DNA from 3 places in the Haemophilus sputorum HK 2154 genome. Region 3 is predicted to be linked to each of the others. Evidence: riboswitches for the same ligand, from Rfam matches in the RefSeq annotation. Region 3 holds a riboswitch; each other region holds the start of a gene.
The links. A riboswitch is a leader RNA that binds a small molecule or an ion and turns the genes downstream of it on or off. The one in region 3 is predicted to bind thiamine pyrophosphate.

Region 1 (4,265 bases), on a different contig from region 3:
TATCGCTTGCTTGCGCAATAGCTGAAATGACAGCAACACCATCTGCGCCATCGCCTAATAAACACGGAGCAGACTCTGCATTCACTCCCCCAATTGCGACAATCGGTTTCGTTATCCCCGCTTGGCGTAAATAGGCGACAAAATCAAGCCCAACATCGGGATCTTGGTCTTTCTTCGATTGCGTTGGAAAAATTGGACCCACCCCGATATAGTCAATGTGAGGATTGGCTTGCGCCAGTTGCGCTTGTTCTAATGAATGCGTTGAAAGCCCTACGAACATTTTTCCTTGCGTGCGAGCAAGCACTGTTTCTATCGGCATATCACCTTGCCCCACATGAACACCATCTGCGGCTAACTCAAGTGCTAATGCTACATCGTCGTTTATCACAAACGGTACATTAAAAGTACGGCATAATGCCTGACATTGCTGCGCGAGCGCTTTTTGCGCAATAGGTTGATTAGCCAACGAATGTTCGCCTTTATCGCGAAATTGAAAACAAGTAATTCCTGCTTCCAAAGCCTGCTTCAGCACAGACAATAAATTCTGTGCAGGGTCGCCACTTAAATGACGTACATCTTGCGTGCCAGCGATAAAATAGACTGGCAAAATAGTTTTCATTTTATTCATCTTGATATGCCCAATGGTTAGTCGGCCCATGGCCGTGTCCAATATTTAACGGATGGCTAATGGCTGCCGTAATATAAGCTTTCGCCGTGCGAATTGCGGTATCTAATGAGTAGCCTTTCGCCAATTCTGCCGTGATACAAGCAGAAAAAGTACAGCCTGTGCCATGAGTATGCGGAGTATCAAAACGCGGGCTTTGTAAAGTGAAATCGCCAGACTCGCTAAATACATAATCAAAACAAATCTCACTATGCGAATCTTGTAGATGCCCTCCTTTAATTACCACATTTTTCACCCCTTGTGCTTGTAACAAGCGGGCAGATTTTTCCGCACTTTTGCAATCGACGATCTCCACGCCTGTGAGCGCATAAGCTTCTGGCAGGTTTGGAGTAATTACATCAGCTAATGGCAACAAATGCTGCTTAAGTGCAGCTACTGCGCTATTGGGTAACAAAGGTTGCCCACCTTTGGCAATCATCACAGGATCTAGCACTAACTGCCCAAATGGACGAGCTTGCAAGAATGCGGCTACACATTCTATTGTTTCAGCGGTGCCTAACATGCCAATTTTAAAGGCGCGAATATCAAAATCGCTTGCGACTCCCTTAAGCTGACTTTCAATCGTTGAAAGCGGAATTGCATGAATATCAAACACACCAGTACTGTTTTGTGCCGTCACAGCAGTAATGACGCTAGTGCCAAACACTTTTCGCATTTGGAAGGTTTTTAAATCCGCCTGAATCCCAGCACCGCCACCACTATCTGAACCTGCAATAGTTAAAGCTTGAGGATAATTACGCATAAATGACTCTCCCTTGTTGCTCAGCCAAAGTCATGTTGATTTCAGCTAACTGATCTAAAAATTTCACCGCAAAAGCCCCTGTTTGTGTGCGATTTAAAGTACGGGCAGCGAATTCTCCCGCAACAGCATATACCGTTGTTGCTTCCACCACGGCATCAAAATAAGCAGATGCTGGTGCAACACTTAAAAAGGCAGCACAGACTGCACCGAGCAAACAGCCAGAACCAGTAATTTTAGGAAATAGCGGTGTCCCATTTTGGACTTTCGCAACCCGTTGACCATCGCTGACAAAATCAGTTTCACCACTAATAGCCACAATACAGTGATATTGTTGTGCTACTTGTTTCGCTACTTCAGCTAAGTCAGCCTCGCCAGCACCTGCATCAACGCCTTTTGATCTCCACTGAATTTGCGCTAAAGGCGCAATTTCGCCAGCATTTCCACGTATCAACGCAAACTTAACTTCTGATAGCAATTTTTCTACCACTTGACGGCGATAGCTTGTTGCGCCACTTCCCACGGGGTCTAACACAACAGGAATCCCTGCTTTGTTTGCCGCTTTGCCTGCAAGAATCATCGCTTCAATGTTTTCTGGCCCATTTGGTGTGCCGATGTTAAGCAATAACCCTTTTGCAAATTGCTGAATCTCTGCAACTTCAGCCACATTGGCTGACATCAACGGAGATGCGCCGATCGCTAATAATCCATTAGCCGTAAAATTTGCAGCAACATAATTGGTAATACAATGAATGAGTGGATTGGTTTGACGGATTTGTTCTAAATAATGAAATGACATGCTTTTCCTCCAAAGAAATCATACTGAAAGGAAAGCAGGCACGGTTGAAAATAAGGTGTAAGTTTCCTACGTCAGTACTAACTGAATCAGGTTCACGGGTATTATCTCAGCCTTTCGGCACCCCGACTTATGGCATGGAACTATAAAAGGTTACATCACACTTCGCAAGCTACGAAACTGTAAAGTGTGATGAAGATCATATTTTTATCTAACAAAAATCCCGCACGGGGCGGGATTGATTTCGATTAAGCGTGGCAAGTTTGGCAAGCAGCTTGGAACATCCAAACTAATTTTTCTTGCTCTTTAATATAATCGCTCATTTGAGATGCAGTACCTTCATCTTCTGCCTCACCAGCAAAATTTAAAATTTCACGTTGTTGCTCAAGTAACACAGTTAAACCTTTTAAGGTGCCAGTTAAGCAATCTTGCGCAGTGCTGATAGCGATATCTTCTTGAATACGTGAAACTTTCAAGTATTGGCTATAAGCATTATTCGGTGTATAGCCTAAAGTTAAAATACGCTCTGCAATTTCATCCACTTTCTCAACCAAATCCGTATAAATTTCTTCAAATTTTGCATGTAATTCAAAGAAATTCACGCCTTTAATATTCCAGTGATAACCACGTACATTGGTATAAAAAACTTGGTAAGTAGCTAATAACTCATTTAATTTTGCTGCTAATTCTGATGATTGTGCTTTATCTAAGCCGATAATTGTTTTTGACATATTTTGTTTCCTCTATTGTTATGAATTGATGTTTTATCAGTCTCTCATCTTCTGATGGCATCATTATACGCCCTCACTTTTTATTGAAAAGCCGATAGATTCGATAGAATCAATAGCAAATACAAATTAAAATACAATTATCAATAACAAAAAGTTAACATTTGCAAATCTTTCATCAAAATAAACCGCTTGTTAAGGCTGAATATCACGCAAAATCGGATTCTGCATAGAAATCAAGGTTTCAGTCGATTGAATTTCATCAATGCTTTGAATCTTACCCGCTAATACTTGATGCAGCTCTTCAATGGTATGCGTCATGACTTTGATAAAAATCGAATAATTACCCGTGGTGTAATATGCCTCAACCACCTCAGGAAATGCATTCAGTTTAGCAATAACTTGTTCATAATCTTTGGCTGATTTCAAAATAATGCCAATAAAACAGCAAACGTCATAACCTAGCTTGCGCTCGTTAATCTTAATTTTTGTTCCTTCAATGACGCCAGATTGGCGCATTTTCTCCACACGCACATGAATAGTCCCAGCACTCACCCCATAATGTCGTGCGATTTCTGCATATGGTGTTTTAGCATCTTGAATTAGCGAACGTAAAATATGCTGATCTAACGCATCGAGCACAGGCTTATTAAGTTGAGAAGCGGTCAAATTTTCCTCCACTTTTGTAAAAACTTAAATAAAATATAAAAAATATAAATTATTTTTAGATATTATATAACACAAAAAGAGTTTTATTGAATTTCTATTGAGTTTTTTAAGAAATCCGTTAAATTACGTGCATACCATTTTAATGGACAATGAATTATCAAAAGGAAAGCAACAATGAAAAAATCATTTATCTTACAACAAAACGAAATTAGCTTTGTTAAAAACACTTTTACCCAATATTTAATTGATAAACTCGGCATTATTGAAGTTCAAGGCCCAATTCTGAGCGAAGTCGGCAACGGCATGCAAGATAACCTTTCAGGAATTGAAAAAGCAGTACAAGTCCACGTGAAATGTATTCCGGACGCGACTTATGAAGTGGTTCATTCTTTAGCAAAATGGAAACGCCATACCCTTGCGCGCTTTGGTTTCCAAGAAGGCGAAGGTTTATTCGTACACATGAAAGCATTACGCCCAGATGAAGATTCTCTTGATGCAACCCACTCAGTTTATGTTGACCAATGGGACTGGGAAAAAGTGATTCCGACTGGTCGTCGTAACTTTGAATATTTAAAAGAAACCGTGAATGAAATCTATAAAGCGATTCGTTTAACTGAATTAGCAGTAGAAGCGCGTTTTGATATTCCA
Region 2 (4,265 bases), 210 kb from region 3:
GAGGTTGATTATTTAGCCTTTGGGCGCGGGCCAGGGAGTTTTACGGGCGTTCGTGTTGGAATTGGTGTCGCACAAGGTTTAGCCTTTGGGGCCGAATTACCTGTGTTAGCAATTTCCAATTTAATGGCAATGGCAGAGCAAGCTTATCAAACAGAAGGGGCTACCAATGTTATTGCTTTAATTGATGCCAGAATGAATGAAGTTTATTTCGCGCAATATCAACGAACCGAACAAGGCTGGCAAGAACTTGTACCAGAACAAGTTTGCGCACCTGAAAAAGCGATTGAACAATTTATGTTAGGGGATAATCCTACCGTTGTGGGTACGGGCTGGCAGGCTTATTCGCAATTTTCTGAAGAAAAACGACCGCTTGTTGTCAGTGAAATTACACTACCTTCAGCGCGATATATGCTTGAACTTGCTAAAATTGCAATCGCCCAAGGTAAAGTACAACAAGCGATGGAGATTGAACCCGTCTATTTGCGTAATGAAGTAACTTGGCAAAAATTGCCACATAAGCAGTAATTTAGAAATGAGCGAAGGACAAGTTTTTTAAATCAAGGATAAGGCTAAATGAAGAAGTTATTAGGGCTATTGTGTTTCTGCTTATGGGGCTGTAAACCGGCACCGATTTTGCCAGTGAAAGAACAAATTACAGTGAATAATACTTCAATCAATGTCATTTCCCCAGAAAATGCAATACCTGCTGATTTAGACGCACTAGAATTGAAAGAATGGTTAGCTGAACGCCCATCTATGGCAAACAAAGTGGTCAAGCTTTATTTTGAGCCAGAGCAGAGATGTTTTCAAAGAGGAGTCGGTCGTTCAGGCTATCAAAGTTGTCATTCCGTTCTTGAAAAAATTTGTTATTTAGAAAGTTTAGATTTTTATAATGAAAACCTGGCACAAATGGCATTAGAGGATCGAGAGCGTTATATTCGCCAATACTTTAAGATGTTAAAGAACGGGATGGTATATAGCCGACCATCTCAAGTTACATTTAACTTATTAGAAGATGGCGAAGATTATATTGTTTATGAAAGAATAATAGGGGAACGAGGCAGACCTCAGATTCTCGCAACTCTTGCTTTAAACCATTGGCTATTTAATGCAATATGCCAAGATTACTCTGTACCGACTATGGTAAGAGGGAGTGCTTGGGAAAAAATGCAAACCATTTCTTGGGTAAATGCTTTAGTTAAAGAAAATTCCCCAACAGAAACTCCAAAACAGTAAATGTTGAGTGTTTATCTTCATCTTTCTTAGAAATTAGATTGAGCTTTCTCATATAAAGCGCTAGAATTTAGCCGAATTAGTCGGGGTGCGCATTGTCGCTGAGATGATACCCGTGAACCTGAAGCAGTTAATACTGACGTAGGAAACTAACATGCCAATCTTTCATTTTTCTTTTCTATCTACTTACTTTGCTTGTTTACCCTCTACGAGATTCAGTGTTATTGCCATTATTTTGGACACCGAATAAAAGGAGGGAAATATGTCTATTCGGCAAAACAATAATCTAACTCAAGTGGCATCAGCTACTATGATTGGCACGGCCATTGAATATTTTGATAATTATATTTATGCCATGGCTGCTGTATTGGTATTTAATCATCAATTTTTTCATCAAGCGGATCCGCTTTCCAACCAAATTGCTGCACTATCTACACTTGCACTCACTTTTGTTGCTCGCCCATTAGGTGCGTTAATTTTCGGGCATTTTGGAGATAAATTCGGACGAAAAAATACCTTCGTGATGTCACTGTTATTGATGGGCTTTGCAACGATTTCCATCGGTTTATTACCTACTTATGAGCAAATTGGTATTTACGCAACCATACTGCTTTGCTTGTGTAGAATTGGACAAGGCATTGGATTAGGCGGAGAGTGGGGCGGTGCTGCGTTAGTGGCGATTGAAAACGCCCCACAAGAAAAACGCGGTTGGTATGGCTCATTCCCACAACTAGGCGCGCCGTTAGGATTATTATTAGCAAATGGCGCTTTTTTGCTGGTAGGAATTTGGGCTGGGCAAAGTAATTTAGTTGAATGGGCTTGGCGTATTCCATTTTTAAGCTCAATCGTGTTAGTTGCCATAGGCTTGTATGTCCGCTTGAAATTAACTGAAGCACCGATCTTTCTTGCTGCGTTAATCCAAAAACAACCGACACGAATCCCGATGATGACGGTTTTGACCAGCCATTTTAGACCATTTATGCTTGGCATGTTTGCTTGTATGGCAGGCTATGTGTTGTTCTATATTATGATCGCATTTAGTCAAATCTATGCAAAATCTGCACCAACCATTTCAGAAGCGGGTTTTAAAATGGGGCTAGGATTTTCGCCTCAATTATTTACTGCATTGTTAATGGCAAGTGCATTTTCATTAGCGGCTACGATCTATTTATCCGGTAAATATATTGACCGCATTGGGCGTCGTATTTGGATGATTTGGACAACCGTCGGTGTAGCTGTATTTGGTTTAGCTTTACCATGTTTCCTAGAAAATGGCAGTGCTGTTAGCCTATTCTGGTTTTTAATTATTGGCATGGGGTTAATTGGTTTAGGTTATGCACCGCTAGCAAGTTTCTTGCCAGAACTATTCCCCACACACGCCCGATATTCTGGCGCATCGCTAACGTATAACTGTGCAGGACTTTTAAGTGCGAGCGTGGCAACAATCATTACTTTACCGCTAAATGCACATTATGGATTGAAAGGAGTTGGACTTTATTTAGCTGCTAACGCAGTATTGAGTTTGATAGGCTTATGGTTTATGCAAGAAACTAAAGATGTGGAATTAGCGTAATTAGTTCTAAAAAATACAAGCGGTCATATTTGTAAAAAGTTTTGCAAATATGACCGCTTGTTTTATTAACAGGATTATTCTACCCAATGTTTTTTCTTGGTGGTTTTACCAATTCCTGGGTTGAAGCTATTGGTTGGGTCGAGTACTTTATAGAATTTACGCAATTCTGGTTTAGCTTCATAAAGGTGCCCTACGTTGTGTTCTGCTGGATATTGTGCGCCACGTTGGTCAAGCAATTTGAGCATGTCATGCTCTAGGGCTTCACAATCGTAGCCTTTTTTCACAATATAATCTTGGTGGAACACATGGCACATAAAGTGACCGTAATAGAGCTTATGGCTAATTTTGTTATCAATTTCTGGCGGAAGAACTTCAAACCATTCATTATCATTACGGCGAAGCGCAACGTCTAATGCCACGATTTCTTCCACTTCTTTTTCATGAATAGCGCGATAGCGAATTGCTGCACTTGCAACTGCGAAACGATGCAACATGGCTGCTTGGGTTTCTTCGGCGTTACATTCAAAATATCCGCCTTTAGTGGCATCACTAAAATAAGTTTTTAAGAATTCACGCGCTTCTTGTACGCCTTTTCCTCCCATTTTCACGATTAAATGGTGTTCATATTTATCGCGATATGTCCACAAGCTTTTTGGCAGATGTTCTGGCATCGCTTTTGATAAGAGTTGCATAAATTTATCGCTTAAATGGTGTGGTAAGAACGAGAATTTTTTCGCAATACGATCAACATTAGCTTTCAATGCAAAGAGTTTCGGTAACCAGTGTGTACCGAATTTTTTAATCACCCAGAAGGTATCTTTTCCATAACGTGCTGCCACATCAAAAGCATCACGATGAATGTATTCGCCTGAAATCGGTAGCACTTCAAAATTGGCTAACATATGGCGGCGAATGTCGTTAAGTGTTTGAATTTGGTTTGTGCCGATGTAGAACACCGCCGTATTTTTCTCTAATGGGAAAGTATCTAAACGCACGGCAAAAACAGCCAGTTTTCCTGCAGAGCCGGATGATTCATAGTGACGGCTTGGGTCTGCATTAAAGCGCGCAGGGCTATCTTCATCTACTTTACGAACATGGTTGCAGTAGTGATGGTCATGGCCTTTTCCGCAATCTCTTTGAATATCTTTGCGTTGGTAGTGGTGACCTTGTAAGTTCGTTAAAATTTCTTCTGGGGTTTCGCCTAAATCAATACCTAAATGGTTTTTAAGTTCTAATTCGCCATTTTCATTTAATTGAGCAAAGAGTGCCATTTCGGTATAAGCTGGCCCACGTTGTACTAAAGCTCCGCCAGAGTTATTACAAATCCCACCGATAACGGAAGCACCAATACAAGAAGAACCAATAACTGAGTGAGGCTCTCTTTCGTGCGGTTTTAATAAATTTTCTAATTCATTGAGGGTTGAGCCAGGGAAACAGACAACTTGTTCGGCATCGTTAA
Region 3 (4,265 bases):
TCAGGTGAAGTTTCAGTAGGTCAATTATGGAATGGTTCTGTTCGCATTGCGAAAAAAGAAAAAGCACCAATTGATATGGTTTTCCCGAAAGAAGGCCCTGTTTTATGGGTGGATACTTTAGCGATTCCAGCCAATTCGAAAAACAAAGAAAATGCGCATAAGCTAATTAACTATTTATTGAGTGCGAGTGTTTCTAAACAACTCACACTTGAAATTGGTTATCCAACTTCAAACGTGAAAGCATTAGAAGAATTACCAAAAGAAATCACTCAAGATCCAGCAATTTATCCAACAGCAGAGATTCTACAAAAATCTCACTGGCAAGATGATGTGGGCGATGCAATTGAGCTTTATGAAAAATACTATCAAGAGTTAAAAGCTTCTAAATAATCTTAGATAGATAAGTAAAAGGCAGAATTTGAGAAATCAAATTCTGCCTTTTTTGTTCTTATCTGTTGACTATAGTGCAGTAAAGAAGCTAATTAAGCCTAATACTACACCTGGTGAATTGGCTAGTGCTACTGGATAATCGCGTTTTTCTTTTAATAATCCATAAGCAACCCATAATGAGCAGTTAACTGCTGTGGCAAGTGGTTGCAAAACACCACCTTTTTGCCCCGCTAGGTTTAAATTAATTTGTTCTAAATAAGAGACATACATGCATACCGCAGTGAAAGTGGCAACCCAACCTAAAATGTTAATGAAACGTTCGTTTGTCATTCTTCCCCCAATTTAATAACTAAAGTATATATTTAATGATTTCTTAATTCTCTTTAATTATATTAAATTATTTCTTTAAAGTCAATAATATTTGATGTTGTGTGTATTCTATGCTTTTTATTGACAATAATTTTGTTAGGGAGAAAAAAATCCCCACACCGTATTTCAGTTATGGGGATTTGAGATAAACAAGACTATAAACCTAATACTTTACGTCCGTTAATGGAGGCAATATTTGCCATTTCTTCAAGGTTGGTAAAGCGACATCCGGCAGAAAGCAAGCTTAATTCTTGCCACATATCACCCTCACAAAGTGGTACCATGTAATCACAGATATTATCTGTACCAATAGCCACAGTAATACCTTCTGGAATGAGTTCATCGGCAGGGGTTAATGCATTATGGAAGGGTTGAAGATCTTCTTTACGTCCACTATCAATCCATGCCATTGGGCAGGCAATAACCATCATTTGTGCATCACGCATTTTTTGATAGAGCATTTTTCGATATTCTTTAGGATGTGCACCAATTGAAATACCATGAATTGCAACTACCCGCCCTTGCATACCGTGTTCAATGGCTTTATCGCATAGTTGTTCGGTTTCTTTTTCTTTTGGGGTATTAAATTGGTCAACGTGAACGTGCAACATTTTGCCAAGCGATTTCGCTTTATCCATTAAAATATCCATGGCCTCTAAGCCTTTACCAAAATCTAATTCATCTCGATAAGGCAAACCACCAATCATATCTACCATTTCAGAGCCGATATCAAACCATTTTTTAGCGCTAGGTTCAATCACGCCTTTTAAGGTTTGGTTGGCGAATTTCAAAATAATGTCACTTTTATAAACTTCACGAGCTTTATGAGCGGCAATAATTGCACGATCTTCGCAGACTGCATCAATATCTACGAAAGTACCGAATGCGGTTACCCCTTGTGAAATCATTAGCTCAATAGCTTGGCTAAAGCGGCGATAGTAATCATCGACAGTTGAATTGCGTTTAATTTCATCGACTAAATCCCATTTTTGTTGGAGGTTTGCATTTTGATAAATGGTAATTTTCTCTGGAGTCATGGTAAAGGCGCGGTCGGCATGAGCGTGGGAATTAACCCAACCTCCTTTTTTGATAATTTCATCACGAATATGACCTTTTAAAGTGCGAATAAGTTGACCCATGGTTATTTATCCTATTTTGCAAAATTTAGACGAAAAAAAATCGCTTGTAAAAAGCGATTTGAAGAAAAGAGAGAAATGAATAAAAAAATAGCTACGCCTCGTAATACGATGCGTAGCGAAAAAAATGGTAACATTGATCGAGAAGAATTCATTTCTAGTTCCTATGTTTGGACTAGAGCGATAGTATAATGACTTTTTTAGAAAATGCAAACGGTTGCATTTGGTGGCATAGTCTTCTAAAATTTGCTCCGTTCTCATCGGGGTGCTTATAGGCTGAGATATGTGATCATAAACCCGTAGAACCTGAACTGACTAATATCAGCGTAGGGATTTGAGATGGCGTGCCTGCCTTTCTTAAATCCTTCTATATTCTTTTAGAAGGAACTTATATGAACCAACTAACCAAACTTTCCCTTTCTGCCGTTTTTCTTAGCACAAGCGCTTTGGCACAACAGCCAATGTTAAATGTTTATACTTACAGCTCATTTGCTTCAGAATATGGACCGGCTAAACAGCTAGAAGCAAACTTTGAAAAAACTTGCCAATGTGATTTACGTTTTCTGCCATTTGATGATGGCATCACGATGTTTAACCGTGTGCGTTTAGAAGGAAAAAAAACTAAAGCTGATGTAGTGTTAGGCATAGATTCCTTTCTTAAAGATGAAGCCGAAAAAGCAGGCTTATTTACTGCGCATGAATTATCTTTAGATTCAATTGCCATTCCGACTAATAATTGGAAAAGTGAAGTTTTCTATCCTTTTGACTACGGCGAATATGCCTTTATTTATAATAAAGATAAATTAAAAAATCCCCCAACTTCCATGAAAGCGTTAATTGAGCGAACTGATTTACGTGTTATTTATCAAGATCCTAGAACAAGCACTGTGGGGCGAGGCTTGTTAATGTGGGTAAATGCGCTTTACGGAGAGCAAGGCGAACAAGCGGTTGCAGAGCGTTGGACAGCCTTAAGCAAACATACCGTTACGGTGGGTAAAGGTTGGTCAGAAACCTATGGAGCTTATTTAAAAGGTGAGGCTGATTTAGCGCTAAGTTACACAACTTCACCGTTATACCATCAATGGTATGAAAATGATGATAAGAATGTTGCAGCCATTTTTGATGAAGGGCATTTAGTGCAAGTGGAATATGGCGCGATTATGCAATCTTCCAAACAAAAAGCATTGGCACAAAAATTCTTACAATTTTTAACCACGCCAGAATCACAAAAAATTATTGCTAAAGCAAATATTATGCACCCAGTCATTACTGAAGAAGTGGATCCATTATTGAGTGCACAACCAAAAACAAAAACGTTAACGAATTTTGCTATGCCAAGTAGTGAACAAGTGCGTCAATGGTTGAATATTTGGCAAAAAGCTATCACTCAATAATGAATTTTTTTTGATTTTATTTGTCTGTAAGGCGGTAAGCGGTCGGATTTTATGAAAATTTTGCAAAATAGGTTGCCAAATTGATTAACTTCTGTTATTTATACCGCCTTTTAGAAGACCCCAAATTTTATTTATCATTCAGCTTTGTTTATGACTGAAAAATAAAGCCACTTTTTAAAGCAATTTTGGGTAAAGAATTGGGTAAAATCAAAAACAGGAGTGAATCATGACACAAGTAAGTAACAGCGCCTCATTAGGATTATTAGCCATTGCGGGTGTTAAACCTTACGAATTAAAGAAGGGTGAAGAGTATATGAATGATGCTCAAAAAGCACACTTCACCAAAATTCTAAAAGCGTGGCATGCGCAAATCATGGAAGAGGCTGAAAGAACAAAAAGCCAAATGCAAGAAGAAGTTGCAAACTTTGCAGATCCTGCAGACCGTGCAACCCAAGAAGAAGAGTTTAGTTTAGAGTTGCGTAATCGTGATCGTGAGCGCAAACTGTTAAAGAAAATCGAACAGACTTTACACAGTATTTCAGAAGATGAATATGGTTACTGCGAAACTTGTGGCGTAGAAATCGGCTTAAAACGCTTAGAAGCACGCCCAACAGCAGATATGTGTATCGACTGCAAAACCCTAGCAGAAATTAGAGAAAAACAATTAGGGTTATAATGATTATAACGGAGAGTGGTATAAGCTCTCCGTTATCCTATTTTTATATGAAGTTTATTGAGGTGAGCTATTTTTAATTACATTAAATCGTTTTTTTCTCGCCCTAAAAAAGCGAAAAAACAACAATTTGCAGATGAAATAACGGAGCGTCAGGAACGAAAAGCAGATAATAAACCGCTATCTCATCGCACTGAATCTAAATCTAAATCCTCCCCCTCTTCTGAACGAGCACGAAAAGGTCGAAAAACGCAAGATCGTGTCCCGTCTCATATGTTACACAAAAAATACACGCTAAATGCA

Region 1: another riboswitch for thiamine pyrophosphate. It lies ahead of thiM (hydroxyethylthiazole kinase); the one in region 3 lies ahead of thiB (thiamine ABC transporter substrate binding subunit).
Region 2: another riboswitch for thiamine pyrophosphate. It lies ahead of HMPREF1128_RS03960 (MFS transporter); the one in region 3 lies ahead of thiB (thiamine ABC transporter substrate binding subunit).

The regions. Positions count from the first base shown of each region.
Region 1 covers NZ_ALJP01000011.1:62,779-67,043, forward strand. Annotated here, with positions in the region: gene thiE (thiamine phosphate synthase) at 1-628, opposite strand, end outside; gene thiD (bifunctional hydroxymethylpyrimidine kinase/phosphomethylpyrimidine kinase) at 621-1,427, opposite strand; gene thiM (hydroxyethylthiazole kinase) at 1,420-2,223, opposite strand; TPP riboswitch at 2,270-2,358, opposite strand; gene HMPREF1128_RS06960 (Dps family protein) at 2,469-2,951, opposite strand; gene asnC (transcriptional regulator AsnC) at 3,144-3,617, opposite strand; gene asnA (aspartate--ammonia ligase) at 3,792-4,265, shown strand, end outside.
Region 2 covers NZ_ALJP01000009.1:315,595-319,859, reverse strand. Annotated here, with positions in the region: gene tsaB (tRNA (adenosine(37)-N6)-threonylcarbamoyltransferase complex dimerization subunit type 1 TsaB) at 1-525, shown strand, start outside; gene HMPREF1128_RS03965 (hypothetical protein) at 574-1,236, shown strand; TPP riboswitch at 1,308-1,398, shown strand; gene HMPREF1128_RS03960 (MFS transporter) at 1,496-2,806, shown strand; gene dld (D-lactate dehydrogenase) at 2,881-4,265, opposite strand, start outside.
Region 3 covers NZ_ALJP01000009.1:525,250-529,514, reverse strand. Annotated here, with positions in the region: gene HMPREF1128_RS05025 (extracellular solute-binding protein) at 1-390, shown strand, start outside; gene HMPREF1128_RS05020 (SemiSWEET family transporter) at 460-720, opposite strand; gene HMPREF1128_RS05015 (amidohydrolase family protein) at 915-1,898, opposite strand; TPP riboswitch at 2,147-2,246, shown strand; gene thiB (thiamine ABC transporter substrate binding subunit) at 2,288-3,289, shown strand; gene dksA (RNA polymerase-binding protein DksA) at 3,516-3,965, shown strand; gene pcnB (polynucleotide adenylyltransferase PcnB) at 4,035-4,265, shown strand, end outside.